3 regions of the Scopulibacillus cellulosilyticus genome follow, and region 2 is predicted to be linked to each of the others. Evidence: riboswitches for the same ligand, from Rfam matches in the RefSeq annotation. Region 2 holds a riboswitch; each other region holds the start of a gene.
What was found. A riboswitch is a leader RNA that binds a small molecule or an ion and turns the genes downstream of it on or off. The one in region 2 is predicted to bind S-adenosylmethionine.
Positions count from the first base shown of each region.

Region 1: another riboswitch for S-adenosylmethionine. It lies ahead of ACFQRG_RS02910 (Na+/H+ antiporter NhaC family protein); the one in region 2 lies ahead of ACFQRG_RS18855 (YezD family protein).
Region 3: another riboswitch for S-adenosylmethionine. It lies ahead of ACFQRG_RS20510 (methionine biosynthesis PLP-dependent protein); the one in region 2 lies ahead of ACFQRG_RS18855 (YezD family protein).

Region 1 is NZ_JBHTCO010000003.1:98,989-108,975, reverse strand. It holds gene ACFQRG_RS02945 (NAD(P)/FAD-dependent oxidoreductase) at 136-1,263, shown strand; gene ACFQRG_RS02940 (sulfurtransferase TusA family protein) at 1,331-1,465, shown strand; gene ACFQRG_RS02935 (sulfite exporter TauE/SafE family protein) at 1,632-2,405, shown strand; gene ACFQRG_RS02930 (hypothetical protein) at 2,407-2,544, shown strand; gene ACFQRG_RS02925 (DMT family transporter) at 2,622-3,566, opposite strand; gene ACFQRG_RS02920 (Lrp/AsnC family transcriptional regulator) at 3,800-4,285, shown strand; gene ACFQRG_RS02915 (YeeE/YedE family protein) at 4,553-5,812, opposite strand; gene ACFQRG_RS02910 (Na+/H+ antiporter NhaC family protein) at 5,998-7,329, opposite strand; SAM riboswitch class I at 7,440-7,545, opposite strand; gene ACFQRG_RS02905 (purine-cytosine permease family protein) at 7,831-9,201, shown strand; cobalamin riboswitch at 9,244-9,455, shown strand; gene ACFQRG_RS02900 (ABC transporter substrate-binding protein) at 9,605-9,987, shown strand, end outside.
Region 2 is NZ_JBHTCO010000041.1:80,505-90,491, reverse strand. It holds gene ACFQRG_RS18890 (ABC transporter ATP-binding protein) at 1-312, shown strand, start outside; gene ACFQRG_RS18885 (ABC transporter permease) at 313-1,062, shown strand; gene ACFQRG_RS18875 (carbon-nitrogen family hydrolase) at 1,452-2,258, opposite strand; gene ACFQRG_RS18870 (MBL fold metallo-hydrolase) at 2,270-2,929, opposite strand; gene ACFQRG_RS18865 (winged helix-turn-helix transcriptional regulator) at 3,032-3,403, shown strand; gene ACFQRG_RS18860 (hypothetical protein) at 3,764-3,889, opposite strand; SAM riboswitch class I at 4,679-4,824, shown strand; gene ACFQRG_RS18855 (YezD family protein) at 5,016-5,159, shown strand; gene ACFQRG_RS18850 (phosphoadenylyl-sulfate reductase) at 5,296-6,018, shown strand; gene ACFQRG_RS18845 (inorganic phosphate transporter) at 6,015-7,079, shown strand; gene sat (sulfate adenylyltransferase) at 7,168-8,307, shown strand; gene cysC (adenylyl-sulfate kinase) at 8,325-8,918, shown strand; gene ACFQRG_RS18830 (ABC transporter ATP-binding protein) at 9,345-9,987, shown strand, end outside.
Region 3 is NZ_JBHTCO010000044.1:25,998-35,984, reverse strand. It holds gene cobA (uroporphyrinogen-III C-methyltransferase) at 1-453, shown strand, start outside; gene ACFQRG_RS20540 (sirohydrochlorin chelatase) at 474-1,241, shown strand; gene ACFQRG_RS20535 (NAD(P)-binding protein) at 1,222-1,842, shown strand; gene ACFQRG_RS20530 (Lrp/AsnC family transcriptional regulator) at 1,984-2,478, shown strand; gene ACFQRG_RS20525 (aminotransferase) at 2,484-3,656, shown strand; gene ACFQRG_RS20520 (serine hydrolase) at 4,048-4,860, shown strand; gene ACFQRG_RS20515 (S53 family peptidase) at 5,020-6,645, shown strand; SAM riboswitch class I at 6,786-6,929, shown strand; gene ACFQRG_RS20510 (methionine biosynthesis PLP-dependent protein) at 7,187-8,347, shown strand; gene metC (cystathionine beta-lyase) at 8,304-9,488, shown strand; gene ACFQRG_RS20500 (bifunctional homocysteine S-methyltransferase/methylenetetrahydrofolate reductase) at 9,492-9,987, shown strand, end outside.

The DNA of each region.
Region 1 (9,987 bases), on a different contig from region 2:
GAGCGAAAAACAATGATTTAAGAGCGAAAGTCATAGTTTAAGAGCGATTCCAATAATTTAAAAGCACAACTTGCAAAATTTGAGCCTTGAAGTACAGTCCTGTAAAATAATTTACAGAACAAAGATCAGAAAAAGGTGTTCTTAATGCAAAACTTTATTGTGGTAGGAGCAGGGATTCTTGGCGCCTCTGCTGGATATCATCTTGCAAAAGCCGGTGCAAACGTTACGATAGTTGATCGTCAGGATCTTGGACAAGCTACTGACGCTGCCGCAGGGATTGTCTGCCCTTGGCTTTCACAGCGGCGAAATCAAGCATGGTATCAATTAGCAAAAGGCGGGGCGAGGTATTATCCTCAGCTTATTAAGGACCTTGAAGGATGCGGGGAAACCGACACCGGATACGCGCAAGTAGGTGCCATTAGTATTTATCAAGACGAGCGGAAATTGGAAAAGATGGCAGAGCGGGCAGAAAAACGCCGTCAGGATGCACCGGAAATAGGTGAGATTACTCAATTATCTCCTGATGAAACTAGGTCGCTGTTTCCGCTGCTGGCAGAAGGCTACGGCTCTGTACATGTGAGCGGTGCGGCTCGTGTCAATGGACGGGCGCTTCGTCAATCTTTGATTAATGCAGCCAAAAAACATGGAGCCGCATGTATTCATGGAGAGGCTGAAATTGTCTATAAAGATAACGAGGTAACCGGTGTCAAGGCAGGAGGGGAGACATTGTCTGCTGATCAAGTCGTTGTCACTGCAGGTGCTTGGGCGAAAGAGCTGCTTAAGCCGTTGGAAATTAATTTTTTAGTAACGTCACAGAAAGCGCAAATTGTTCATCTTAATTTGCCAAATACTGATACAAGCCAATGGCCTGTTGTTATGCCGCCTAATGATCAGTACCTTCTAGCTTTTGGCGGCGGCCGGATAGTGGCGGGCGCTACACACGAAAATGATGCCGGATTTGATAACCGGGTGACTGCGGGCGGACTGCATGAAATCTTTGATAAAGCTTTTACAATTGCACCCGGTTTGGCTGACAGCACAGTTCTTGAAACAAGAGTAGGCTTCCGTCCATTTACACCCGGGTTCCTGCCTGTAATTGGCGGACTGCCGAACTATAAAGGCATATTAGTTGCCAATGGACTCGGTGCATCAGGTCTGACAGTGGGTCCGTATTTAGGCGCCGAGCTTGCAAAACTTGCCCTTGGGAGACCATTAGAGATTAACATTGACTATTATGATGTAGCTGGAGCCATTGGAGGGTAAATAATTTTTTTAATTAGATCAACAGATTTTTCATGCCCTATACCAATTTGTCGGTCCGAAAAAGGCAATGGATGAATTGACTTCGGGTCATGTGCTGGAAATCCGCGCGACGGATAAAAGTACAAAAAATGACCTTACCGCTTGGGCGGGATCAGGTGGAAACGAACTCCTCGAACAAAAAAGAGGATGGAGATGTTCTTAAGTTTTGGATTAAAAAAGGTTAAGGGTGCGGTTTTCCGTATCCTCTTTTTTGATACTTAAGGAGATAAGAATTTGTAAAAACGTTATAGTAGGTTATAGCTCACAAAGCACCTAAAAGAGTATTACGGTTTGCTGGTTGGCAAGTTTTCTTATGAGGAGTACATTTTATGTCTTTATCATTTATTATCATATTATTTGTTCTGGGATTTGTTGGCTCTTTTCTCTCGGGGATGCTAGGTGTCGGCGGAGCTATTATCAACTATCCTTTGATTTTATATATTCCGCCATTATTGGGGGTTGCTGCCTTAACCGCCCATCATGTTTCCGGTGTTGTAGCGGTTCAAGTCTTTTTTGCAACATTATGCGGCGTGTTTGCTTACCGGAAGGGCGGTTATTTAAATAAAGGTCTTATTTTGTATATGGGTATCAGTATTTTGGCAGGCAGTTTAATTGGCGGTTACAGCTCTGAATGGATCTCTGAAAATGTTGTTAACTTTATCTACGGGATTTTGGCGATTCTTGCAGTTATCCTGATGTTTATACCGAGAAGAGATGCGGTGCAACCTGATCAATCTTTACAATATAATCGTTTATTAGCAATGGTTCTTTCTTTTATTGTTGGAATCTGCGCGGGGATTGTAGGGGCTGGCGGTTCTTTTTTACTTGTTCCCATTATGCTGACTGTCCTTAACATCCCCATGCGTGTTACTATCGCTACATCCCTTGCCGTAACCTTTATTTCATCGATTGGCTCTGTGACAGGTAAACTATTGTCGCATCAAATATTGTTTTGGCCATCTCTTATCGTTGTTATTGCAAGCATCATAGCTTCACCAATTGGTGCTAAACTTGGACAAAAAGTGAATCCTAAAGTGTTAAAGGTGATTTTGCTAGTATTAATCATTGCGACAACAATAAAAATTTGGATGGGCATATTGTGAAATGGATTTTTTCAATAACCCCGATATGCTTGACAGTGGAGAGCTTATGAAACTTGCCCTTGGCAGGCAAACTGAGTTAAATCTCGATTACTGCGATGTAGCCGCAGCTATTAGAGGATATATAGCTGCGGCTACATAGGATCACCGTATAGGTGCAAAGAAAAACCGGATTCACTTCACAGTAAGTCCGGTTTCTGCTTAATTTAAATCTGCTTTTTAAGATACTCCCTTTTTCTGGGCAAGGGCAGTATTTGAAGGCTGCGGGAGACTGCGCTTCCGCTTTAAAATCACTTTAGTTTTAAAATGGGAGAACAAATAACAGCCGATAATCACGATGACGCTCCCAATCCCCTGTATCCATGTCATTTTTTCACCTAACAGCAAAAACGCTAAAATGGCCGTAAAGATAGGGTTAAAATTCAAAAAAACACCTGAAGCGGTAGGCCCTAATCTTTGTACGCCAATATTCCAGAACACCATACACAATACAGTTGATATAACCCCGGTATATAAAATGGATTCAATAAAAGAAGCATTAATATTTGTTACTGTAAAATCAGACAGGTTAAATGGCACAAGAAAAATAAGCCCGAATATGCCGGAATATAACGTAGACATCATTGGCGATGTCTTTGTTGTTGCCCATCTTGAGCAAACAGAATATATTCCCCATATACATACAGCTGCTAACATCCAAAGATCGCCTTTATTGAAATGCAACGAAAGTAAAAGATCCATCCTACCTTTTGAAAGGACAAGAATAACACCGCATAGTGAAAGGATCATTGAAGCGCCCTGCAGAATATTTATTCTTTCTTTTAAAAATAAAAAGGAAAAGACAGCAATTGAAATCGCATTTAATGTTGAAATTAATCCGACATTGGTCGCTGATGTTTGTTCCAATGCCCAAAATTGAAAGACATTAAATAGTACAACCCCGGTGATCCCCATTAAAGCTAAAGGAAGAATGGCACTTAACGGCGGTAATATCTTTTTTTCCTTCCGCCACACAATGGGAAAAAGGCAAACAACAGCGATGATCCATCTTAAACTTGTCAAGGTTACCGGAGAAGCATGGCCAACCAGTGACTTCCCAACAACAAAATTTCCTCCCCATAACAAACTCGTTAATAGCAGAAGCAAGTAACTGAAAATTTGCATATCATTGAACCCCTTTTCGCATTTCACTATTGAAACCGCTGTGCACAATGGATTAAAATGTTCTATATATTTGTAAATGATTTTAACATGATCTGCTTATTAACGATATGTTATTTTGTTCAATAAGGGAAATTCAAAATAATAAAAGGTAAATGTCATTCTTGAAATAATTAAATTCATTTTAATCCATGGATTGGAGCTTTTTGTTGAAGATTTGAAAGGGGATAGATAAAATGGAATCTTTCATAAGTAAAGCGTTAGATGATGTGGATATTCAAATTTTAGATGCAATGCAAAAAGAGGGTCATTTAAGCAATGTGGAGCTTGCGCGTCGTTTGAATTTATCTCCGCCCGCCACACATGCAAGGGTTAAGAGGTTGGAAAATGACGGCTTTATCGATCGGCGAGTCGCCATTTTAAACCAGGAGAAACTTGGGTTCGATTTATTGTGTTTTATCTTTATGAGTACGAATATTCATAAAGCTGAGAAATTGGAAGTTTTGGAGAAGGAATTAATGGCGATGCCGGAAGTATTAGAGTGCCATTGTTTAACCGGGGAATATGACTACCTTTTAAAGGTAGCAAACAAAGATCGAAAAGGATTAGAGAGTTTCATCAGAAAACTTAACAGGCTTGGGATCACAAGAATCCAAACAAGTCTGGCCTTAAGAGAAATTAAATATTCAACAGTTTTGCCGATAGGGGATAGGGGGAAGTAGCAGATAAGTTTAAATCTGCTAAAACCCATCCATTTGAAGCTTTATAATTTAACTTTTAAATGATAAATTTGATCTTTTAACTTGAAACTGTAAGCGTTTTCAATTATAATGATTATAGGATGAACAACAACTGTGGTTGTTAGGGCATTTGGCGTAGGCGGGGCCAATGCCAAAAGGACACACCAAAGCGATGTGTCCTTTTTGTATATCCGTTCCTCACAATAAAAAAAGGCCGGCAATTAAGCCGGTCTATAATAACAACATTATTTAGCAAAAATGATCCTTAGAATTTGGATTAGACATTCCAAACAGCGGACGCAGGTAAAGTGCGGCATAAGAACCGATCAATGCCATGATCATCCAAACCCAGCCATGGAGGCTGAAGGATGAAATACCGCTGAAGTAGGCGCCGATGTTACAGCCGAACGCAAGCCTTGCACCGTAACCCATTAACAGACCGCCGATAATAGCGGCAAGTGCTCTGCGGAACGGGATTTTCTTTAGCAGGAATAATCCGCCGAGCGTTGAGGCAAGGAAAGCGCCGATTAGAATACCAAAGTCCAAAACGCTTGTAGAATCGGTAAATACTGATTGGTGGAGACTGGCGGCGCGGTCGCCTGACCAGTAACCCCAGTGTGATACGTCAATTCCCATAGCGCCCGCAATTTTTGAGCCCCATAATGCGAATCCCGAGGTTATTCCCCATGGAGAGTTTCTAACCATTAGGACAACTGCATTAAGAACAGCTAATACAATGGCTGCAAACCATAACGGCCATGATCCGCGGAAGAAGCGTTTCCAGCCTGTTGCGGTTGGTAATGGTTTTACTCTTGGCGGACGTCGTTTCTTATCAATCCACAGTGTGAGACATGTGATCAATCCAAATATAACAATTTGAACGATCCATGCTCCAAAATAGCCAAGACCGGTGCTGGTTGCAAGAGAGATTGGCTTAAACGACGGCATTTGATTGACCCAGAAGTCAAAATGCCAGGCGCCAAAAACTGAGCCAACGATAAAGGCGATCAAAGTAAGGAACATTTCCGAACGGCCGCCGCCAACAGCATAAAGGGTACCGGAAGCGCAGCCTCCGCCCAATTGCATGCCAATGCCAAAAATAAATGATCCGAATATCAAGCTCGTGCCGACAGGGGAGACATCACCTTCAGGATGTCCGCCAAAGAAGCTGATGCCTGTGGAAAGGATAATGGCAAATAAAGTACTGGAAATAGTGAGCATCAGCATATGAGCCCTGATCCCTTCGCCATTCCCTACTGACAGCATTCTGCGAAATGCTGAGGTAAAACCAAATCTTGCGTGAAATAATGTATAACCTAACAACAAACCAACCCACAGCAGAACGCCTTGCTTAATGCCTCCAATTGAAATAGAAAAATAGCTCAGAATAATAGTTATAAGTGCAGCGGCAATAATTAAAATCGTTTGCGGAGAGCCGAGGCTATTTGTTTGTTTTTTCTCTGTTTGCTGTTCTTGATGCTTTTGAACACTATGATGAACAGTTGCCAATTCAAATCACCCCAATTCGTATAATTTTAGTCGGATTTAATATTTTATACCATCATACACTATTTCGTGTCAATAATAAACTGTTATTTTTATCCGATGACAATGGGAAAACGGTTAAACAAAAGCTTTATTTTATTAAAACTAAGAAAAGCGGCACAATCCAATTGGATTAGTGCCGCTGTAATCTACGCTTTATTTTTGGTCTCTTTCGCCTCTAATTTTGCCTGTTTCTTTCTCGGTGACAGTCTTGGAAAACCAATCATTATGGCAATAATACCGCAAATACCGATCAGAATGGGATAAAAATTATAAACCATGATGCTTACAGGAGAAATAGATGCTAATCCTGCTGCTGCTAAGAGTTGTGCGCCATAAGGAATAATACCTTGCCAGCAGCACGAGAATAAATCCAATAAGCTTGCCGATTTTCTCGGGTCAATTTGATATTGATCTGAAATATTTTTGGCCAAGGGACCTGTAATAATAATGGCGATAGTGTTATTGGCTGTACAAAGATCAGTCAAGCTGACCAATCCGGCAATACTGAACTCAGCGCCTTTTTTCGACTTGATTTTACGTGTCACAATATATAATAGATAGTCTATGCCGCCGTTATAACGGATGATCTCGACAGTCCCGCCAATGAGGATCGCCAGCATCGCCATCGTTTGCATGCTTGCGACGCCATCGCCAATTTTTTGTAAAAGACCTAACAAATGATAGCTGCCATTAAATAATCCAATCGCACCGGCAAAAATGATGCCACCGGCTAACACAATCATTACATTGACGCCGGACAATGCGGCGATTAATACTGCCAGATAAGGAAGGGTCTCCAGTATGTTGAAATGATGCTGTGTGACTTCCGCATGGCCGCCTGTTGACACGAAAGCCAGAATAATAATGGTGACAATAGCTGCCGGCAGAACGATAAAGAAATTGGTTTTAAATTTATCGCGCATCTTTGTATTTTGTGTACGAACAGCCGCAATTGTTGTATCGGAAATAATCGACAAATTATCGCCAAACATAGCGCCGCCAATAACAGCCGCCATGGATAAGGCCATTGAGATATCAGTTTGGTGGCTGATACCGACGCCAATCGGTGCCAAGGCAACGATTGTTCCCATAGAGGTTCCCATAGACAAAGAGATGAAACAGCCTATGACAAATAAGCCGACGATAAGAAGGTTTGGCGGTAAAATCGACAGCGTCAAATTGACTGTTGATTCAACGGCGCCCATGCCTTTGGCTACTTCTGAAAAAGCGCCGGCTAACAAGAAAATAATCACCATCAAAATGATATTAGGATGCCCTGCGCCTTTACAAAAAGTTTCAACCTTATTATTCAAAGACTCTTTTTGATTCATAGCCAGAGCAACGCCTGCCGCGATAAGAATAGCTACAATCACAGGCATTTTATTAAAATCACCGGATATAATACCAGTCCCAAGGAATAAAACTAAAAATATAACAAAGGGCAACAGCGCCAAAGGGTTCCCTTTACTTTTTTCCATTAAAATCACCTCTCTAATCATAGTTGTCTTGTATGCAAGTATGAGAGGCCAAATAAAAGACCTCATCTTTCCAATAAGAAGAGGTCTTATAAAATATATAAGAAACGCCCTTCTTATCTTCCAAGCCTAAAGCTTGCTGGATTTGGCACAGCACTCTCTGTGGAGTCCGCTGCCGAGACTTCATCGGGCCAGTCCCTCTGTCTCTCTTGATAAGAAGATTTATTTAGAAGATGTTCAAACAGTCCGGGAAAAATAGCTGTCGAAGCGGTATAGTGCTCCTGCGCCGAAGATTACTCACAGAAGTATTGCCGCTTCTCGTCGCAACTCGTAGTAGTTCGAGATGTAACGCTCGTTCCTCCTTTTTGAACAATCACTTTAAATTCATTTTTAATACTATCTTACAATAAAGCGTTTAGGTTATAATGTCAATTGGAAAATTTCCATTTTGAATGGTTTGAAAATTCTAAGGCTGCGGAATCCAAAAATGGGGGAATTTTTAAAATGGACAATAATAAGCCGGTTATACTGCCGCTGGAAAAAAGAACCGGAAAACAAAAAGAGCTTTTTTTCATATGGTTTGCTTCAAATATTGGCATTTTAGGATTGGTTTATGGCGCTATTCTCGTTAGTTTCAAACTGAGTTTTTTACAATGCCTTTTAGCCGCGGCTGTCGGTTCTCTATCTTTTGCATTGGTAGGGTATTTAGGTATACCTGGAAAGGGGGCTGGGGCATCGACCTTTGTATTGTCGAGGGCAGCCTTCGGAATAAAAGGAAACTATATCCCTACTTTAATTGGATGGATAAACCTTGCAGGGTGGCTGTCAGTCGGTGTTGTAACAGGTACATTAACTTTATTATCTCTATTTGGCGCTTTTGGTTTTAGTTCTACTAAAACGTTAACAGTCATCAGCTTAATTATTTTTTCAGCTTTAATTATTGTATCAAGTATTTTTGGTCAAGAAACGCTTGTAAAGATTCAAACATGGTTTACATATGTATTTGGGATATTGACGCTAGTCGTCTTATTACTTTTAATACCAAAAACGAATTGGGGCGAATTATTGAGTATGAAGAGCGGAGAATGGCTGGGCAGTTTTCTGCCGGCTGTATCCATTATCATGGCAGGTACGGGCATTAGCTGGACTATCGCGGCAAGCGACTATAGCTGTTATCAAAATCCAAATAATTCTTCGAAATCAATATTTGCAAGTATCACTTTAGGGGCGTTCATTCCTTTATTCGTTATAATAGGTGCCGGTGTTCTGATGACGACTTCAGTATCTGGATTATCCACATCATCAAATCCAATCGATGCGATTAGTCATGGATTGCCTAAATGGATGATCATTCCCTATTTTATAACAGCGCTTGGCGGCTTAATCCCGCAATGCATCATTGCTTTGAAATCTGCAAGGGTCAATTTAGAAACGCTGAATATTAAAGTTAATCACGCATCGGCTGTCACCATACACGCGTTAATTATGATATTCTTCACAATATATGTTTTGTTTATTTCTGAAAATTTCTTGGGAAATTTTCAAACGTTTCTCGGGCTCCTTGGGGTTGGGCTTGCATCATGGGCCGCAACATTCCTTATTGATTATATTTGTATAAGAAAGCGAGAGGGCTATGAATTAAGGCTGCTGACGGATAAGGATTATAATCAAGTAAACTATCGAGGTGTATTTAGTTGGTTGATAGGGGTTGTCTTCGGGCTGTTATTTACAAATTCACCGTTTTTTAACGGACCGTTTGCTATAGGGATATTCAGGGACAGCAGTTTAGGAGTCATCCTGGCTTTTGTTGTCAGCGGATTAATATCTCTCATACTTATTTCTTACAGTTCTAAAAAAGTTAGGAGAAATATATAAAATTTTAGGAAACCTTAGTATAATAGATATTAAGCCAAAAAGTACATAGGTTATGATTCAGGTGCTGAAAGCTTTGCTTGCAGCTTAAAAGGGAAGTTGGTGAAAGTCCAACGCGGTCCCGCCACTGTAAATGGAAAGCGGTCTAAGAATGCCACTGTATGATCGAAACGCTTAACGAAGTTAAGTGTTCATATGGGAAGGTTTAGACTGCAATGACCATGAGCCAGGAGACCTGCCTGATTCAGAACACCAATGGCCTACGCGGATAGGGAGGTGTTGTTTAAAAACAGTGCACATTATTTAAAATAATGAGGATTTCTTATGTTTTTAACACACGCGGCGCATCTCCAATAGGCAGGGGATGTTTTTTTAATGCCATTAAACAGACGAGGGGGAACTTTCAGTGAAAAAAAGATTACTGGCGTTATTCTTAACGCTTATGGTCATTTTTGGCTTATTAGCAGGGTGCGGAACAAGCAATAATGACCAAAAAGCTAACAAAAACAGTCAATCCAAAACCGAACAAACGGCCTTTCCGGTAACAATTAAAGATGGTCTCGGGGATAAGGTAACGATTAAACATAAGCCTAAAAGAATCGTCTCGCTTATTCCAAGCAATACAGAAATTGCCTTTGATTTAGGTTTGAACAAGCAAATAGTTGGTGTCTCAGATTTTGATAATTATCCTAAAGCCGCTCTTAAAAAGACAAAAATCGGCGGGGAAAACATGAATGTGGAAAAGATAATCTCGTTAAAACCTGATCTTGTCTTAGCTCATGCATCATC
Region 2 (9,987 bases):
GGGGCGCCAGCAGTCATTTTTCTCGATGAACCAACGACAGGGCTTGACCCCGAAGCGCGGATTGAAGTCTGGGATACCGTCAAGGAGCTTGCCGGCAGCGGCACGACCATCTTGCTGACGACTCAGTACCTGGAGGAAGCCGAACAACTGGCAGACCGCATCGCCATCCTGCATGGCGGGAAAATCATCACGACCGGTACCCTTGCCGAACTCAAAGAGATGTTCCCGCCGGCGAAAGTGGAGTACATTGAGAAGCAGCCGACATTGGAGGAAATTTTCCTCGCGATCATCGGCAAAAAGGAGGAGATGTAAATGAAAAGCAAAACAGGGGTATTGCTAGGGCGTTTAATGCGCAACATCATGCGCAGCCCGGATACGATTATCACGGTGGCAATTACGCCGATTATGATGATGCTGCTGTTTGTCTACGTATTTGGCGGCGCCATAAAGACAGGTACGGACAACTACGTCAATTATTTATTGCCGGGAATACTGCTGATGGCTATCGCATCCGGCGTCGCTTACACTTCCCTGCGGCTGTTTACGGATGTAAAGAGCGGGCTGATGGCGCGTTTCATTACCATGCCCATTAAGCGCTCGTCGGTATTGTGGGCTCACGTGTTGACCTCGCTCGTTTCCAATGCGCTTACTGTCGTGGTAGTTATCTTCGTTGCGCTCTTGATGGGCTTCCGTTCCAACGCTGATATCCTGCATTGGCTCGCGGTGGCTGGGATACTCGGGCTGTTTACACTGGCGCTGACATGGCTGGCGGTCATTCCCGGATTGACAGCGAAATCTATGGAAGGGGCGACAGCCTACTCATACCCGCTGATTTTCCTGCCGTTTATCAGTTCGGCCTTTGTTCCCACCGAAACCATGCCTAAAATTGTCCGTGCGTTCGCTGAGAACCAGCCCGTGACTTCAATCGTGAATACGATTCGCGCCCTCTTGTATGAAGGGTCTGTCGGCAACGGTATTTGGATCGCGCTTGCCTGGTGCGTCGGCATCATGGTCATCGCTTACTTCTTCGCCATTAAAGCATTTAAACGCCAGTTAGGGTAAGCATGCGTTAGCTTAACAAGATAAATTAAAAAAAGTCGGTTCCTTAGCGTATGAAGTGACCCCATAAAGTTAGACAGATTATTTTCTTAGGCGGCTTGTAAGGTCTGAATTCGGTATTGTACCGGGCTCAGGCCTTTTAATTTTGCCTTTATGTGGCCGTTAAACTATTGGGAGCCTTTAACTGTTTATTCGTTCTTTATCCTCAAAATCAAAGTTAATATGGGAACAAGACCCCAAGGGGCAGTAATTACGCCAAACGGAACCCGTGCTTATGTTGAATGGATTTCACAGTTATCAAATTTGAAAACTATAAAAGTAATTTGATTATACAACTTATGTTGTGTTTACATAAAGCGCATTTTATAGGATACAAAACTTTATGCACAGTTTTACTCCGCATACTTATAAACATCCGGTCTCAGGTTTTCGAAAATTGGGATGTTTTGTTGTTGTTTTGCTACTTTCTGTATATCGATTTCTGCTGTTATGATTGCTTCTTGGTTGCCCGCTTCTTCTACGATGTTTCCGTTTGGGTCGATGACGATTGAATGCCCCGCATATGTGTTGCCGACATGATTTTCATTATTAACGTCCCCCACACTGTTACATGCAATGACATAGACACAATTTTCTATGGCTCTTGCTTTCAATAGTGTTCTCCAATGATCTATGTTTTTTGTAGTCCACTGCGCAACATAAAATATGATTTTGGCTCCTTGAGACGTTGGGTAGCGGGTAATTTCCGGAAAACGCAAGTCATAACATATAATTTGACTCGCTTTGATACCATTAATTTCAAATACTTCTGGAACTTCATCTCCACTAGTTAAATACAAATGTTCATCTAACATCGGCACGAGATGTATTTTATCTTTTTGATAGAGCAGCTTACCCGTTTTTGATACCGCAAAGGCTGTATTATAAATGTTGTCATTGCGTTTATTTGAAACTGAACCTGCAATAATATCCACGTGATGTTTGGTTGCTAAACTTTGGATAAAAGGAAGGCTTCTTGTTAAATTGATATCTGCTTTTTCCGCTAAATGGTGTAAATCATAACCGTTATTCCACATTTCAGGTATCACAACAATCTCAGTATCTGCTTCGAGATTTTCTTCAAATAAGGCTTTTATACGGCTTTCGTTTTGCTCAACTTCTCCTTCTATAATCTCAATTTGAAATAATTGTATTTTCATTTTTCTACCTCCTATTCATATCTAAATTTATAAATGGCATATAACTCATCATTGTATTTAACATCTTCGCCATGTGATGAAGATATGATAGAGGGTTTTATTTCATCTATAACTTGCCCGCTAGTAATATTTTCGTCCATATCAACTGTGAACTTTTGAATTGGTGGGTGTAAGGTTTCAGCATGAGAAATGAACAAGTCTCCAGTTAACAATACATTGTCATCTTTATGATGGTATATCACATGCCCCGGAGTATGACCGGATGTTAAATATATGTCTAGGGGTAAAGTTTTAATGATATTGTCACTTAAACCTTCAACTTGATGTTCAACACCTGTTGTTTCCTTTTCTGTTTTGTTTGGATATGGCTTTTCACCATTGATAAACGGAATTTCAATTTCGTGCGAGTATATAGGAATGTTTAATTCATCTCGTAAATACTTGGCACCATTAATGTGGTCCAAATGACCGTGTGTCAGTAAGATACTTTTGGGAACACCTAAAGATTTTGCTGCGTTCAACTGCGTACGTGCATATTCTTTCATTCCGGTATCAATGATATAAACATCCTTACCATCCACCACGTACCATGTATTGATTTTGACCGGAATGCCAACGACGGTTTTATAAGTAAGTTTATAAACATGTTCAGAGATTTGAACAAGTTCCAATTCATACACCTTCTTCTTATTTATTTGATATCATTAGTTTAATAAGTGAAAAAAGGTGTAACAAGAAGGCACATTTTTGTTACTGCCCATTGAGGTGAGAAAATGTCAGGCTTTAAAAGCGATCAATATGGTACTTGTACATTTACTGTAAAGCAAGCTTGTCCAATTGAATTAACAATGCATATTTTTGGTGGTAAATGGAAAGGCATCATTTTATCTTTATTGTCGCAATCACCAATGTATTACAATGCAATGCGCCGTGAAATACCAGGTATAAGCCAACGTATTCTTACACTGCAACTTAGAGACCTCGAAAATGATGGCATCATTGAAAGGGAAGAAACAAACGATAACCCTAAGAAGGTTTTATATTATTTAACAGCTCTTGGAGAAGATTTTGTCCCAATACTTAAATCTATAGAGACATGGGGCAACGCTTATTTATGTAAAAAGAATGAAAATAAAAGATCTTAAATTTTTGTCTTAGTTGACTTAATGATCGTTATAAGAACTCTAAACTGACCATCCTATGATATAAGGAGAATCAGTTTGGAGTTACATATCATTATTCTTTTCATCTTTTATATGAAAAAAGATAAAGTATAAACTAATGAAAAAGTAATATATAGCTGTAACAGATAAAGCATTCATGAAGCCTAATGAAAAATCATTGTTGTTAAGAAATACATTAATTAACATAAATACCAACATAAAAATTATGGGTGACATTAAAAAAAGTAATTTAAACAATAATTTGTTACTAAGACTCACTGCGAGTCTCCTTTTTAAAGTACTTTTGGGGTTATTTTCATGCACTAACTCAAATCAGTTGTTCTACTTTTTTAAATATCTCATAAACGCCATGCCTTTTTCTGTTTCGACTTTTTCAACTTTGATCCCTTTACCAGCAATCACATTGTAAATTTTGTCCGCTGTTTCGTAAATCTTGTTTTTTTCCAAATAAAAAACCTCCTCAATAAAAAGGGTATTCATAATATGAATTAATTTTTGAAATCCTTATATTATGAAACTCTCTAATGGTTTATCGTATGCAGGGGCATGTGGCGGTTACCCCCATATGTGTTTAGAAGTTAATTTACTTCCATGTGAGGGAAGCCACCGGCGCTATGGCAGGTGGTTTTGCTTACTCATGATTTAACCCTTTGAAAGGTCAATTTGGTTATTCGAGTTGATTTTGTAAGCGTTATCATTTATAATGTTATTAGGTTGAACAACAAATGTGGTTGTTATGGCATCTGGCGTAGGTGGGGCCAATGCTGCAGGGCGCATATATCATGGGTCCTTTTTTCTTTTGATAATTAATATTACTAGGAAACTGTTTTTAAAGCGATCAGGAGTTAAGAAAATTAAATGGTTCTTGAAGTAGAAATCAGAATCCCGCCCTTCGGCGGGATTTTTTTGAATTAAAGTACTATACACTCCTTGATAAGTTATCCACAGTTTATGGGGTCTGACCCCCGAAATGTGGATAAGCCTAAAATTTTCTTCACACTTTTTATGATTATTTATATGATAAATTAGCCGCGATTACTGAACGGGATGAAATGAACTGAACAATACTTTTAATTCAAATCAGCCTTTTTGTAATAAAAATTACTAATTTCAGTAAATTTTTTCGTTGAAAATGCTGTGAAATAAAACATTTTATTAAAAAATACTATTCCGACCCAAAAAGTCGGGTTGACTTTTCTGTTTATTATGATAAGATTTTAAATCAATAACACTTAATACTTATCAAGAGAAGGCGGAGGGATATGGCCCGATGAAACCCCGGCAACCTGTCCGTTGCTCAGCTCAGTTTTTCATTATATTACCAGAGTATGAGGATAAGGTGCTAAATCCAGCAAAATGGATACCATTTTGGAAGATAAGTAAGGTTGAGAAATTACCTCGCAGTCTTTCTGAAGTGGAGGCATTTCCTAATTTACTATCAAAAATATCTTGGTTAGCTTGATTGAGTTTATGCGTTAGGGCCAAGACGGCGGATAGTATATAGCAACTAGGAAATCATCAGCTAAAGACAGCTTGATGATTGCCAAGTTTTCTAATTGAAGGGGGGACTGAAGTGGGTAATAGTGAACAATTAGATCCAGTCATTTCACAGATAAAAGAAATGCTTAAATCCATGCATTTTGGATCAATTACACTTGTTGTCCAAAATGGTAAAGTCATTCAGCTTGAAAAAAATGAAAAAGTAAGATTAAAATAATACGCTGACTAGACAAACTAGAGGCGGTTTTAGCTTACGATTGTTCAAAGGGGTCCGGGAAGATTCTTTTCCTCTTTTTTTGAACACGTATTAAAAAGCTAAGGCCGCCTCTTTTGATGAAGGGAGTATAGAAAAATTGATAACGTATCAAAATTGGCTAACACCGGAATTATCATTTGATTCAAATTCTGAAACAAAGGGTGCGCTTGAAGTTCTTGAATGGGCTTATTCAACATATGGAGATGAAATTTTATATTCATGCAGCTTCGGAGTAGAGGGCATCGTTTTAATTGATCTCATCTCAAAAGTTAACCCGTATGCACATATCGTTTTTTTAGATACAGGATTACACTTTCAGGAAACTTATGACGTGATCGATCAAATTAAGGAAAAATACCCGAATTTGACGATTATATTAAAAAAGCCGCAGTTAACATTAGAAGAACAACAAGAAGAATACGGCAAGGAACTTTGGAAAAGTAATCCTAACTTATGCTGCCATTTAAGAAAGATCGAACCGTTAAAAGAATCATTGGATCATGTATCTGCCTGGATTTCCGGTCTAAGAAGGGAGCAGTCTCCTACACGAAAAAATGTCCAATATATTAATAAGGATGATAAATTTCACAAAGTGAAAGTTTGTCCGCTCATTCATTGGACTTGGAAAGATATTTGGAGATACGTTCATAAGAACCAATTACCTTATAATGTTCTTCATGATAAAGGATATCCAAGCATCGGATGCCAACCTTGTACACAGCCTGCTTTTAACGAACAAGATTTACGCTCAGGCCGGTGGGCAGGACAAGAGAAACTTGAATGCGGATTACATGTCAGTACAAGAGGAACGTCATCATGACATGGATAGCAATATTGGTTGGCTTGCTCTTTGCTCTAAATATTGGCGGGAGCGGAGCAGCCGCTTCCTTAGGTGTCGCTTACGGTTCTGGCGCTGTTAAAAAGGTTTACTATGCATTACTGTTGTGCTCAATTGGCATTTTACTGGGTGCAACCATTGGCGGGGGAGAAGTTATTAAGACGATTGGATCAGGGCTTATCAACGAAAAATATCTAAGTGTCCAAATCGTTATCATTATCTTAGTATCAGCCGCTTCCTCATTGTTTATGGCAAATATTATGGGCATTCCGCTGTCAACAAGTGAAGTGACTGTTGGCGCTGTAGTAGGTATAGGGGTTGCCTATCAATCTATGTATTTATCAAAACTCATCTTTATCATCATTTGCTGGCTTGTGGTTCCTGTACTTGCTTTTATAATCACAATTATCTTAAAGAAGCTTTTTGAAAAAATAAAACTAACCAGCTTTCTTGAAAATAAAACAATTTTATTAACGGTCTTGCTCATTATTGCAGGTTTTTTTGAAGCATTTTCATCAGGAATGAATAATGTAGCCAATTCTGTGGGCCCGCTTGTTGGCGCCGGTATCTTGAATATTGGCGAAGGAAAATGGATTGGCGGGATTGCTGTAGGTATAGGGGTCCTGCTTTTAGGAAGAAAAGTGATTGAAACTAACGGAAAGAAAATCGTTATTTTTTCAAAAATTGAAGGGATTATTATTTCGTCTACTGGCGCCAGTCTTGTTATATTAGCCTCAATTTTTGGCATCCCGGTTCCGATGGCGCAGATTACGACCTCTTCAATACTCGGAATAGGTTACACCAAAAATGGCGTGAATGTTTTTCAAAAAAGTATTGTAAAAAGGTTATTGAAAATCTGGATTGTATCTCCAATGTTTTCATTGATTTTATCTTATGTGTTTGTCCAGGCTTTTATTTTCTCAAACTGGTATGCCTTCGTTGTAGTCGTCATTGTTTTTGCTGCAACGATTGGAGGGATCAGTTTAACAAAATCAGTTGGATTGAAATTATTTCAGGACAAAATTGACTATAAAACCAAGTAAACAACTATGAAAAATGCGCATTTGAATGTGCATTTGATAGATAAGAAGAACCTAAAAACTTTGTAACAAAAATGAGGAGGAAATATTGATGACTATTGCACCGCATGGAGGAACATTAATCAATCGCTATCAACCAAATTATGAGGTTTCAAAAATCAAACATTCGGTGGAACTTGATGTAATTGCACTTCGTGACCTTGAATTAATCGGTATTGGCGCTTACAGCCCGTTAACAGGATTTCTTAATAAGAGTGACTATGACAGTGTTGTAGAGAACATGAGACTTTCAGATGGGACGGTTTGGTCAATCCCGATCACATTGCCTGTCGATGAGAATAAAGCATTATCTTTAAATGTTGGTGAAGAAACAAAGCTTGTCCATCATGGTGAGGTTTACGGGGTGCTGCGCATTCAAGATAAATTTAAACCAGATAAACTGAAAGAAGCGGAATTCGTATATCGGACAACCGAGCTTGCGCATCCTGGTGTCGTTAAGCTGTTTGAACGTCCGGCTGTTTATCTTGGCGGTGAGATTATCCTGACAAAAAAACCGGAGAAGTTATTCCCTGGTGAAACATATGAACCTGCTGAATCAAGACAGCAATTTGAAGAGCGCGGCTGGAAAACAGTAGTTGGCTTCCAAACAAGAAACCCTGTTCATCGTGCCCATGAATATATCCAAAAGACGGCGCTTGAAACAGTTGACGGGTTATTTTTACAGCCGCTTGTCGGGAAGACAAAGAACGATGATATTCCTGCAGACGTCCGTATGAAGAGTTACCGGGTATTGCTTGAGAATTATTATCCTAAAGATCGGGTATTATTAGGGGTCTTTCCGGCAGCAATGAGATACGCTGGACCAAGAGAAGCTGTTTTTCACGCAATGGTACGCAAAAATTATGGCTGCACGCATTTTATTGTCGGCAGGGACCATGCAGGTGTTGGCAACTATTACGGCACCTATGACTCTCAAAAAATATTCAGCAATTTTACTAAAGAGGAATTAGGGATTACGCCGTTATTTTTTGAACACAGCTTTTACTGCCTAAAATGCGACAGTATGGCATCGTTAAAAACCTGCCCGCATTCTAACGAGGACCGATTAATTCTTTCAGGAACAAAAGTAAGGACCTTATTAAGAAACGGGGAGGCACTTCCAAGCACATTTAGCCGTCCGGAGGTTGTTCAAGTACTTGTAGAGGGACTGGCAGAAAAGGTACCGCAGTAACGAAGGGAGCTAAGAAAATGTCTGCAAATATCACCTGGCATTCCGCGTCTATTTCAAAAGAGGAACGGAGAAGTCGAGCCGGACATCATAGTTTTGTGATCTGGTTTACAGGGTTATCGGGTTCAGGTAAATCAACATTAGCTAATGCTGTTGCCGGGAGGCTCTTTGAAGATAATCTGCAATCTTATGTTTTAGACGGGGATAACATTAGGTTTGGATTAAATAAGGATTTGGGATTTTCGGAGACTGACAGGAAAGAAAACATTCGCCGCATAGGAGAAGTAGCAAAACTGTTCGTTGACAGCGGGAGCGTTGTTCTGACAGCTTTTATTTCTCCTTACAAAGAAGATCGCGAGTCAGTGCGGCAATTGCTGGAGGCCGATGAATTTGTTGAGGTCTATGTTAAATGCTCGTTAAATGAATGTGAAAAACGCGATCCAAAAGGACTCTACCAAAAAGCACGCAAAGGAGAAATTCGTGAGTTTACTGGGATAAACGCACCTTATGAGGAACCGGAGAATCCGGAAATTACCATCGATTCGGAATACCTGACAATCAATCAATGTGTTGATCAAATCATTGACTATCTAAAGGGAAATGGTTTCATTTAAGATAGAAGGGCTGTCTCATAGCATAAGAGACGGCTTTTTTTTATGCCGGCCATAACGAGGTCAACTTCAGTTATCCACATTATCCACACGTTTCTGGGGTCTGACCCCGTGAACTTTGTGAACTGTGGATAACTTTTTCTTAATATTGATAATCGTTATCAAATATTGATTGACAACAGTTGGAGGCAACATTAATATAGTAATTGATAATGATTATCATTTTTAATTATTGTATTTACTATTGGTTTTAAAAGGGTTTGTGAAATGCCTAAAAAGGAAAATCAACCCTACGAAGTATTTTTTACTCTTCTTATTGGATCTGACATAATCAACTCCGAAGTTTATTTTACTTTTGTTGATGTTCTTTGTTTCTATACTTATGGTAGCGGAAATAGCGAAATGGAAAAAGATAAGGGGTGAAGTGAATTGTCAATTTCTGCAAAGGGTATTTCCACAGGATATGGAGATCAATTAATTATAAAGGATTTGTCATTGGAAATTCCTAAGAGAGCCATTACAACAATTATCGGACCTAATGGGTGCGGAAAATCTACTTTTCTTAAAACGATAGCCCGGATTTTACAACCGAAAAATGGTGCCATATATCTTGACGGAAAGGCGATTCATAAAGAACCGACGAAAGAAATAGCAAAGCAGATGGCCATTCTCCCGCAAAACCCGGAGGCGCCAAACGGCCTGACAGTCCGCGAGCTTGTCTCTTACGGGCGTTTTCCCCATCAAAGGGGCTTCGGCCGGCTCAAGAAAGAAGATAAGGATGCTATTCAGTGGGCCTTATCTATTACCAACACATTGGAATTTGCAGAAAAACCTGTTGAATCACTATCCGGGGGACAGAGACAGCGCGTTTGGATCGCTATGGCGCTCGCCCAGGAAACCGAGCTGCTGCTTCTTGATGAACCAACAACTTTTTTGGATATGGCCCATCAGCTTGAAGTCTTAAAACTATTAAAGCAATTAAATATAGAGGAGCAGCGCACAATTATTATGGTTATCCATGACCTTAATCTTGCAGCGAGATTTTCAGATTATATGATTGCAATGAATTCAG
Region 3 (9,987 bases), on a different contig from region 2:
ATTGATTTTGAGGTTGTTCCGGGTATTACCTCGGGGATAGCGGCATCTGCTTATGCGGGCATTCCGGTGACTCACCGGGACTTTAGCTCATCGGTCGCATTTGTAACGGGCCACCGCAGGGATGAGGAAGACGCGGAACACTATTGGCAGTGCCTGGCTAAAGGCATTGACACATTGGCCATTTATATGGGAGTCGGTCAGCTGCCTGACATTGCACAAAAGCTAATCGCTTATGGACGTCAAAAAACAACACCGGTCGCGCTCATCCACTGGGGTACAACAGAAGAACAGGAAACTGTTACAGGAACATTGGAAAATATTGTTGATAAGGCAAAACAATATCAAATAAAAAATCCGACAATGATAGTTGTCGGGGAAGTTGTACATCTCCGGGAAAAGATACAATGGTTTGAAAAAATTAATAAAAATGAAGCAGAGCGTTTGTCATCTTAACTCAGGAAAGTTGTGAGATTATGCAGGCGATTTTATACATTGGACATGGAAGCCGTGTTCCAGAAGCAACCAGGCAGGCAAGAGATTTTATCGAACAGTGCATAAAGCAAATTTCAGTGCCGATTCAGGAAATATGCTTTTTGGAACTGGCGGAACCAAACATTCTTGAGGGCATTGAGCGCTGTGTTAATAAAGGGGCGACAAATATTGCTGTTCAGCCGGTGCTTCTTCTTGCGGCAAAACATATCAAAAGAGACATCCCGTTAGAACTGGAAAAAGCTAAACAGCGTTTTCCGAATATATCAATACATTACGGCGGTCCGTTGGGTGTTCATGAGAATATTGTTGATATCTTAGCGGAAAGAATTCGCGAAAAAAGCCCGGATAAATCAAAGGATGCCATGGTACTGCTTGTGGGCAGAGGAAGCAGCGACCCTGATATTAAGAAACGTATGGCACAGGTAGCGCAAATGCTGCAAAATAAATATCGTTTTCAGTCTGTAAAGGTATGCTATTTAACAGCGGCCCGGCCATCTTTTAAAGAAGGGCTTGAACAGGCTGGGAGTTCTGGATACAGCGAAGTTTTTGTCGTTCCATATCTTCTTTTTACCGGTATCTTGATGAAAGATATCCAGAAGGAAATAGACAATTTAAAGTCATATCAGCCAAATTTCACGCTATGTCAATATCTTGGTTACCATTCAAAGTTGAAAGATGTTTTATTAGAGCGTGTCAAGGAGCTCATTCCCGAACTTGGAGGAAAGGTTCATGACCCACTATCCAATTAATCTGGATTTAACTGGTAAAAAGGCTGTCGTTGTCGGCGGGGGACACGTTGCATCAAGAAGAATAGCTTTTCTTCTTCAATCTAACGCATGTGTATCAGTTGTGAGTCCTGATGTTTCCAATGCGATAAATCAGTTTATTGAAAACCGTCAAGTTACCTGGTACCGAAAGAATTTTGAGCCGGAGGACATTATTGATGCGTTTATTGTCATTGCTGCTACAAATGATAAGGACGTGAACCGGCAAATTGCTGACAGTGCGGGCAGCCGGCAGCTCGTTAATGTCGTGAGCCAGCCTGAATTAGGGAATTTTGAAGTCCCGGCTGTTTTAAAAAGAGGAAAGCTGACAATTAGTGTTTCTACAAATGGGGCAAGTCCCAGTTTAGCGAAAAAAATCAGAGACAATCTTTCTGATAGATTTGATGAATCTTATGACGATTATCTTGAGTTTCTCTTTACATGCCGCAAAAAGATTCAGGAAAGCTCTTTACCCATCGAAGATAAAAAAACAATTTTAAATAAATTACTGGATCCTGTCTATCAAAACCCACAAATACAAGATGAAATATTAGCTTCATTTGAAGCATTTATTGAAGATTATTAGCTTAGTAGAGATAAAGCAATATTAGTTGGAAAACCTTTCACTTAGATTGAAAGGTTTTTTTGATTTACAAAAAATCCTTCTGTCCGTCGAATAGTTTGCTATAATGTTGATTGACTAATTGTAAACAGGTGGGTGAACCCTATGGAAACAAAAGAATTAGAAATTCTGCAAATACTGGAGAAAAACAGCCGTTTAGATATTGATACAATAGCAAAAATGACTCAGCTTACAGTTGAAGAGGCTAAAAATATTATTAATAAGCTTGAAAAGGATAAGGTGATTCTTGGATATTCAACGCTGATTGATTGGCATAAAGTTTCAGATAACCATGGGGTGACCGCGATGATCGATGTTAAAGTAACCCCTGCGCGCGGTGTCGGGTTCAGTAAAATTGCCGAGCGAATTTACAAATTTCCTGAAGTTAAGGCAGTTTATTTAATGTCCGGCACTTATGATTTGTCTGTTTCGATTGAAGAAAAGACAATGGCAGAGGTTGCCGAATTTGTTTCTGAAAAACTGTCAGCGTTAGACTCTGTCGTTTCAACGACCACTCATTTTATTTTGAAAAAATATAAACATGATGGTGTTGTTATTGACGGGGAACAAGAAGATAAAAGGATAGTGGTGTCACCGTGACTCTAATGGAATTAAAGACGAAGCAGGATTATTTATCAGATACAGTCAAAAAAATGAAGCCTTCAGGCATTCGCCGCTTCTTTGATTTGGCATCTCAAATGGATAATGTGATTTCGCTCGGTGTTGGTGAACCGGATTTTGTCACCCCGTGGCATGTCATTGAAGCAAGTTTTCATTCTTTAGAGAAAGGTTATACCGCATATACAGCAAACGCGGGATTACCAGCTTTACGCGAAGAAATTTCAGGTTATTTAGAGAATAATTTTGGTGTCAGCTATAACCCTGAAGAAGAGGTTATTGTTACTGTTGGTGCAAGCCAAGCGATCGATATAGCTTTGCGTGCGATTGTAAACCCTGGAGACGAGGTTATTGTTGTTGAACCTTGCTTTGTTTCATATGCCCCTTCGGTTGAACTTGCCGGCGGTGTACCTGTCTCGGTTCATACGAAGAGTGAAGACAATTTTAAATTACAGCCTGAACAATTAGAAAGAGCGATTACGCCAAAAACGAAGGCTGTCATCTTCTGTAATCCGAATAACCCGACTGGAACGGCATTAACAAAGCAGGAGTTGGCATCTATTGCTGAAATTATTGAAAAGCATGATCTGATCCTTTTATCTGATGAAATTTACGCTGAGCTTACTTTTGATCAAAAGCCAATCAGCTTAACGTCTATTTCTGAAATGAAAGAGCGAACCATATTAATTTCCGGATTTTCAAAAGCTTTCGCTATGACAGGCTGGCGGTTAGGCTATGTTGCCGGGCCGAAAGAGATTATTAAAGGGATGCTGAAAATTCATCAATACACGATTATGTGTGCACCAACTATGGCGCAATACGGGGCGCTTGAAGCGCTTCAAAACGGCAGGGAAAATGTCAGCCACATGGTGCAAAGTTACCGTCAACGCCGCCATTTTATCGTTGACTCCTTAAATGAAATCGGACTCGATTGCTACCTGCCCGGCGGAGCCTTTTACGCATTTCCTTCGATTAAGAGCACCGGCTTAACATCAGAAGAATTTGCAGAAAAATTATTACTTGCCGAAGGTGTGGCAGTTGTCCCAGGAAATGTGTTTGGTGACAGCGGTGAGGGGCATGTCCGCTGTTCTTATGCAACATCCATTGAACAACTCCAGGAAGCTGTAACAAGAATGGGACGTTTTATGAAAAGTTTATAGGTATAAAAAGAGGCATCATTCAGTCTGAATGATGCCTTTTGGTTTGTATATTCAGTAAATTATTTAATGTCAGCTTTTAAAGATTGTTTGTCAATATGGCGGTTCGCTTGTTTTCTCAAGATTTAAGAGAGATATTCAGGGATTAAGAGCGAAATTGAGAGATTATGAGCGACGTTCAGGAATTAAGAGCGAAATTAAGATTATGAGCGTTATTCAGAAATTAAGAGCGAAATTAGGAGTTTTAAGAGCGACATTCGAAATTAATAAGTAATTTTTTAAGGTTACATGTCTAAAGGTATCTTATATTTTGGCAGAGAATGAATTAAGAAAAGGCTATAAGATTATGCTTCAAGATTATGACGACTAACAGCCATATTGGAGGTTAGCAGATATGGAAAAACTCAAAGAGGATATATTGACAATGATTGAGAAAGCAGGAGGCACTTGGGGGATTGTTATTGAGGATTTAGATCGAAACTTACGATGGGGAATAAATGAGCACGTCCAATTCCCGGCAGAAAGCGTCATTAAGATTCCTATTATGGCAGCTGTTTTTTCGGCAGTAGAGAAGCAGCAAATCAGTTTAAGCGAGGAGATTGTTTTAAAACGTGAAAATCTTGTTGGCGGATCAGGCATCTTACAGCATTTAACGCCAGGTATCAGGCTGCCGGTATTCGATTTGTTGACTCTTATGATCGTTCAAAGTGATAACACGGCGACAAACATGCTTATTGATCTTGCCGGTATTAAGCATATACAACAGACATTAAGGGACATAGGTATGGAAGAAAGTTCATTTCAGCGTAAATTGATCATTTACCCGGCGGATACAAATAAGAGAAATGTTATAACAGCCTCTGATATATCTGTATTATTAAACGCATTGGCAACCGGGAAAATAGTTTCCCGACATTCTTGCCAGCAAATGATCAATATTATGAAAAAACAGCAAATACGCAATGGTTTGCCGGCTTATTTACCGGACCCTGATCCGGAGATGATTGGCGGCATGCCAAAGTGGGAATTAGCGAACAAAACAGGCTGGTCCGGTGACCGCCAACACGATGTCGGTATTCTTTATGCAGGTGATCGGACAGTAACAATCACAGCATTATCTCAAGGCGTTAATTCCGCTATTGCCTTAGATACATTGGCGAAGATTGGAAAAGGAATCTATTTGAACATAGGCTCTGATTGTGGATAACTTCAATTTTCGGGGTCTGACCCCAAAACTGTGGATAACAACATTAAATAATAGTTCCTGATATATAAGACTAAAATACGAGTTAATATTTCGAATTTTTCGGGTAAAGGTATATATCAACATTCTATCAATATATCCTTTAAAGGAGATGAATGAGAAATGGGGAATTATATTCGTATTGAAGGCAGTGAACGCATTCTGCCAAAAAATGCACGTAAAATTGATACGCTGGATCCTAATGAGCAGATGTCAGTAACGATATATTTGCGCCGCGGAAGCACAAAATCGAAATTAGAGAAAATGGTCAATGAAATGGCTGAGCGTCCGTTTTCCAAACGACAGCACCTATCACATGATGAATTTGCTGACGCTTATGGTGCAGATCCTGAAGATGTTAAGAAAATAGAAGAATTTGCCGATGAATATGATCTTAAAGTAGACGAAATAAATACTTCATCGGGAATTGTGGTTTTATCAGGAAAAGCCTCTTCTTTTAACCAAGCTTTTAATGTTGAGCTGGCAAACTATGAACATCCGGACTTTAATTACCGCGGTCATACAGGACATGTTTACATTCCTGAGAATCTTAATGATGTTGTCCAAGGGGTTTTTGGATTAGATAACCGGCCGCAGGCAAAACCCCACTTTCGCCTCCTAAAGGAGGATAATGCGGTATTAGATTCCCGTTCATCCGGCGTTTCCTATAAACCGACAGAAGTGGCAAAAATGTATAACTATCCTTCTGATATAGACTGCAGCAGCCAATGTATCGGGATTATTGAGCTGGGCGGCGGTTATCGGCAAGAAGATATCAAAACCTATTTTAAAGATCTTGGAGTATCGGAACCGCAATTGATCGATGTAAATGTTGACGGGGGAAAAAACAAGCCGACAGGTGATCCAAATGGTCCTGATGGAGAAGTTGTTCTGGATATTGAGATAGCCGCTGCAGTTGCCTCCGGGGTTAAAGTGGCAGTATATTTTGCACCAAATACTGATGCTGGTTTCTTAAAAGCAATCACGACAGCTATTCACGATAAAAAGAATAAACCATCGGTCCTTTCTATCAGCTGGGGAGCAGCTGAAAGTAATTGGACGAATCAGTCAATAAAAGCCATGAATCAAGCTTTTCACGATGCTGCAGCTCTTGGTGTGACAGTTTGCTGCGCATCAGGAGATAATGGTGCCTCTGATGGGGTAAACGATGGAAAGGCACATGTTGATTTTCCGGCTTCAAGCCCAAATGTTTTGGCATGCGGCGGAACGAAGCTTGAAGGTAACAACGGAGCAATTTCGCAAGAAGTAGTATGGAATGAAGGTAACAACGGTGCTACCGGAGGCGGGGTAAGCGACGTCTTTGAACTGCCGAAGTGGCAAGATAACGCTCATGTACCCACCTCTATTAATCCAGGCGGCAAAAAAGGAAGAGGGGTTCCAGATGTAGCCGGTGATGCGGACCCGGCGACAGGCTACAAAATTCTCGCCGATGGAAAACAATTTGTGGTTGGCGGAACAAGCGCTGTTGCACCGCTTTGGGCGGGATTGATTGCTAACATTAACCAAAAACTTGGAAAGCCGGTTGGCTTTATAAATCCGGCCCTCTATCAACTGTCTTCTGAGGACGGGGCTTTTCATGACATTACAAGCGGAAACAATGACAGCACAGATGAACATGGTTCATATAAAGCGAGTCAAGGATGGGATGCCTGCACAGGTCTCGGAAGTCCCGACGGTGCTAAATTGCTGAAAGCTTTAACCGATTCTGCACATAATTTATCAAAATAAGTAAAGAAAACTTGCCAATTGATACTTAAAGTTCAAAAAAGCCAATAAATTTTTTGAATAAGTATTGACATGAATTATATTTGGTGGTAACTTTTTATTTATACTTTCAGAAACTTCACTTTTAAATATTATTTTCAAAACTCTTATCAAGAGTGGCTGAGGGACTGGCCCTTTGACGCCCGGCAACCTGCCCGGCACTCAGGAAAGATTGACTTAGGTTAATGCTGAGTGTTGGGCAAGGTGCCAATTCCTGCAAAGCATCGATATGCTTTGGTAGATAAGATGTCGTTTGAGCGGACGGCAGGCCACTTCTTGATGGTCTGCCTTTTTTTATTTTTAGAGGATGTTCAAAAAGTCCGGGAAAAATAGCTGTCGAGACTGTAAGGTAAAGTGCTCCTGCGCCGGCGCTTCCTTGAACTTCCGACGCACAGGACGTGCTAGTACTGGCGTTGTCACATGGACGTGACGTTTTTAGCCAGTGTCGGCTCTTTTTGTCCTCCTTTTTGAACACACACTATTGGATAATGTGGAGGGGATTTCATTGACAAAGGAAAAAATTGAAACTGTATTAGCTCAAATTGGTAATTATAGCTGTCAGAGAACCGGGGCAATTAGTCCGCCTGTCTATTTTTCAACGGCTTATAGACATAAGGGTATCGGAGAGTCTACAGGATATGACTACACGAGAACCAAAAATCCGACCAGGGATGAATTAGAATCAGCAATTGCCAAACTTGAAGGCGGCGACCGGGGATTTGCGTTTAGTTCAGGCATGGCTGCCATACAAGCGATTATATCTTTGTTTGAAAGCGGGGATGAAGCCATCGTTTCTGCGGATCTTTACGGCGGAACATACCGTTTATTTGAAGATTGTGCCAGAAAATGGGGGATGAAGTTTCACTATAATGACCTTCAATGTCCGGATGAAGTAGAAAAACTTATTAATGATCGGACAAAGGCTATTTTTGTTGAAACACCAACCAATCCGCTTATGCAGGAAACGGATATTTCTTTACTTGCAAAAATCGCCAGAAAACATGAGTTAATTCTCATTGTCGATAATACCTTTTATACTCCGCTTTTGCAGCGGCCAATTGAGGAAGGCGCCGATCTTGTTATACACAGCGCGACAAAATATCTCGGCGGACATAATGATGTGTTGGCAGGGTTAATCGTAACCAAAGGCGAGGAGCTGTCTGAGAAAATTGGAAACTACCAAAATGCGGCAGGCGGCGTGTTGTCCCCTTTTGATTCATATCTTGTTATGAGAGGTATGAAGACACTCAGCCTTAGAATGAAACAGCATGATGAAAATGCCCGTAAGTTAGCTGAATATTTACAGAATCATCAAGCTGTTACTGATGTCTTATATCCCGGCCGGGGCGGCATGTTAAGTTTTCGGATTTTAAAAGAAGATTGGGTTAATCCTTTCTTGAAAAATTTACGGTTAATCGCTTTTGCAGAAAGTTTAGGAGGATTGGAAAGTTTTATCACCTATCCGGCTACACAAACCCATGCAGATGTTCCTGAAGAGATTCGCATTAAACAAGGCGTATGCAATCGTCTGCTTCGCTTTTCTGTAGGGATTGAACATACTGATGACTTAATTAGCGACCTGGATCAAGCATTTAAACATGCAGAAGAGGAGGCAGCGGAAAATGGAAAAACAGCCGTTTCAACTACAAACGAAACTCTTGCATAATACACAAAAGGTGGATCCTATAACAGGGGCGGTAAGCGTTCCGCTCAACCGCACATCAACATATCATCAATTTGATTTTGATAATTATGGAAAATATGATTACAGTCGTTCGGGAAATCCAACAAGGGATTCTCTTGAACAGGTGATTGCTGAACTTGACGGGGGCTATAAGGGTTTTGCCTTCGCTTCAGGGATGGCAGCCATATCAACAGCGCTAATGATCCTGTCTAAAGGTGACCATCTATTAATTTCTGAAGATGTTTATGGGGGAACATACCGGTTTGTCACTAAGGTGCTTCCGCGTTTCGGCGTTGATCATACGTTTGTTGACATGACGCAATTAGAGAATGTAGCAGCGAACATTCAGGACAATACAAAGGTTATCTATATAGAAACGCCGTCAAATCCGCTGATGAAAATTGCCGACATTCAGGGAATTGCCAAACTGGCTAAAGAAAATGATTGTTTAACCTTTGTTGATAATACTTTTATGACGCCGATTTTACAAAAGCCATTGGAACTTGGGGCAGATGTCGTTTTGTACAGTGCGACAAAATTTATTTCCGGACATAGTGATTGTATTGCCGGTCTCGCCGTAGCCGGGAATAAAGAATTAGCTGAACAAATCTACTTTTTACAAAATACGATCGGCGCTGTCCTTGGTCCGGATGATTCGTGGCTTGTCTTAAGAGGTTTAAAGACACTTTACGTCCGGATGGCGCAATCTTCCCGTTCAGCACAGCAAATTGCTGAATTTTTATCTAACCATCCAGCTGTTAAAGAAGTCTACTATCCCGGCTTAAATAATCATCCGGGCTGGGCTGTTCACAGAGCGCAAAGTCATGGACCCGGCGCTGTTCTATCATTTTCATTGACAGATGAACAGGCGGTTCGCAGCTTTACTCAACATGCCGAGATTACTGTCTTTTCCGTAAGCCTTGGTGCGGTTGAATCAATTTTATCTTATCCGGCAAAAATGTCGCACGCGGCAATGCCAAAGGAAGAACGGGAAAAAAGAGGAATTACAGACGGTCTTCTTCGTTTATCTGTCGGGTTAGAAAATCCGGATGATATTATAAAAGATTTTGAGGCGGCGCTTCATGCGGCAGGGAGATCAAGTGAAATAGAAATAGGAGGCTAAGACATGGGCTTTTTGGAAGAATTAAAGACCGGTATTTTAATAGCGGACGGTGCAATGGGGACGATGCTGTATGCTAACGGCATCGACCGTTGCTTTGAAGAATTAAATCTCTCTGAGCCGGAACAAGTACTAAATGTACATAAGGCTTATATCGAAGCGGGCGCCCGGGTTATTCAAACAAATACTTACGCGGCCAATGCTTTGAAACTGGCCCGCTACGGCCTCGAAGCAAATGTGAAAGCCATAAATAAAGAAGCTGTCCGGATTGCACGTACTGCAGCGGAAAATCATTCATATATATTAGGGACGATCGGTGCGATTCGCGGTGTTGAGAAAGATAGGGCGGTCTTAAATGAAATAAAAATGAGCTTTCTGGAACAGCTTTCTGTTTTACTGGAAGCCGGTGTTGATGGTATTTTACTGGAAACTTACTATGACTTTGAGGAATTGACAGAAGTACTTGATATCGCCCGAAAAGAGACTGAATTGCCAATCATTG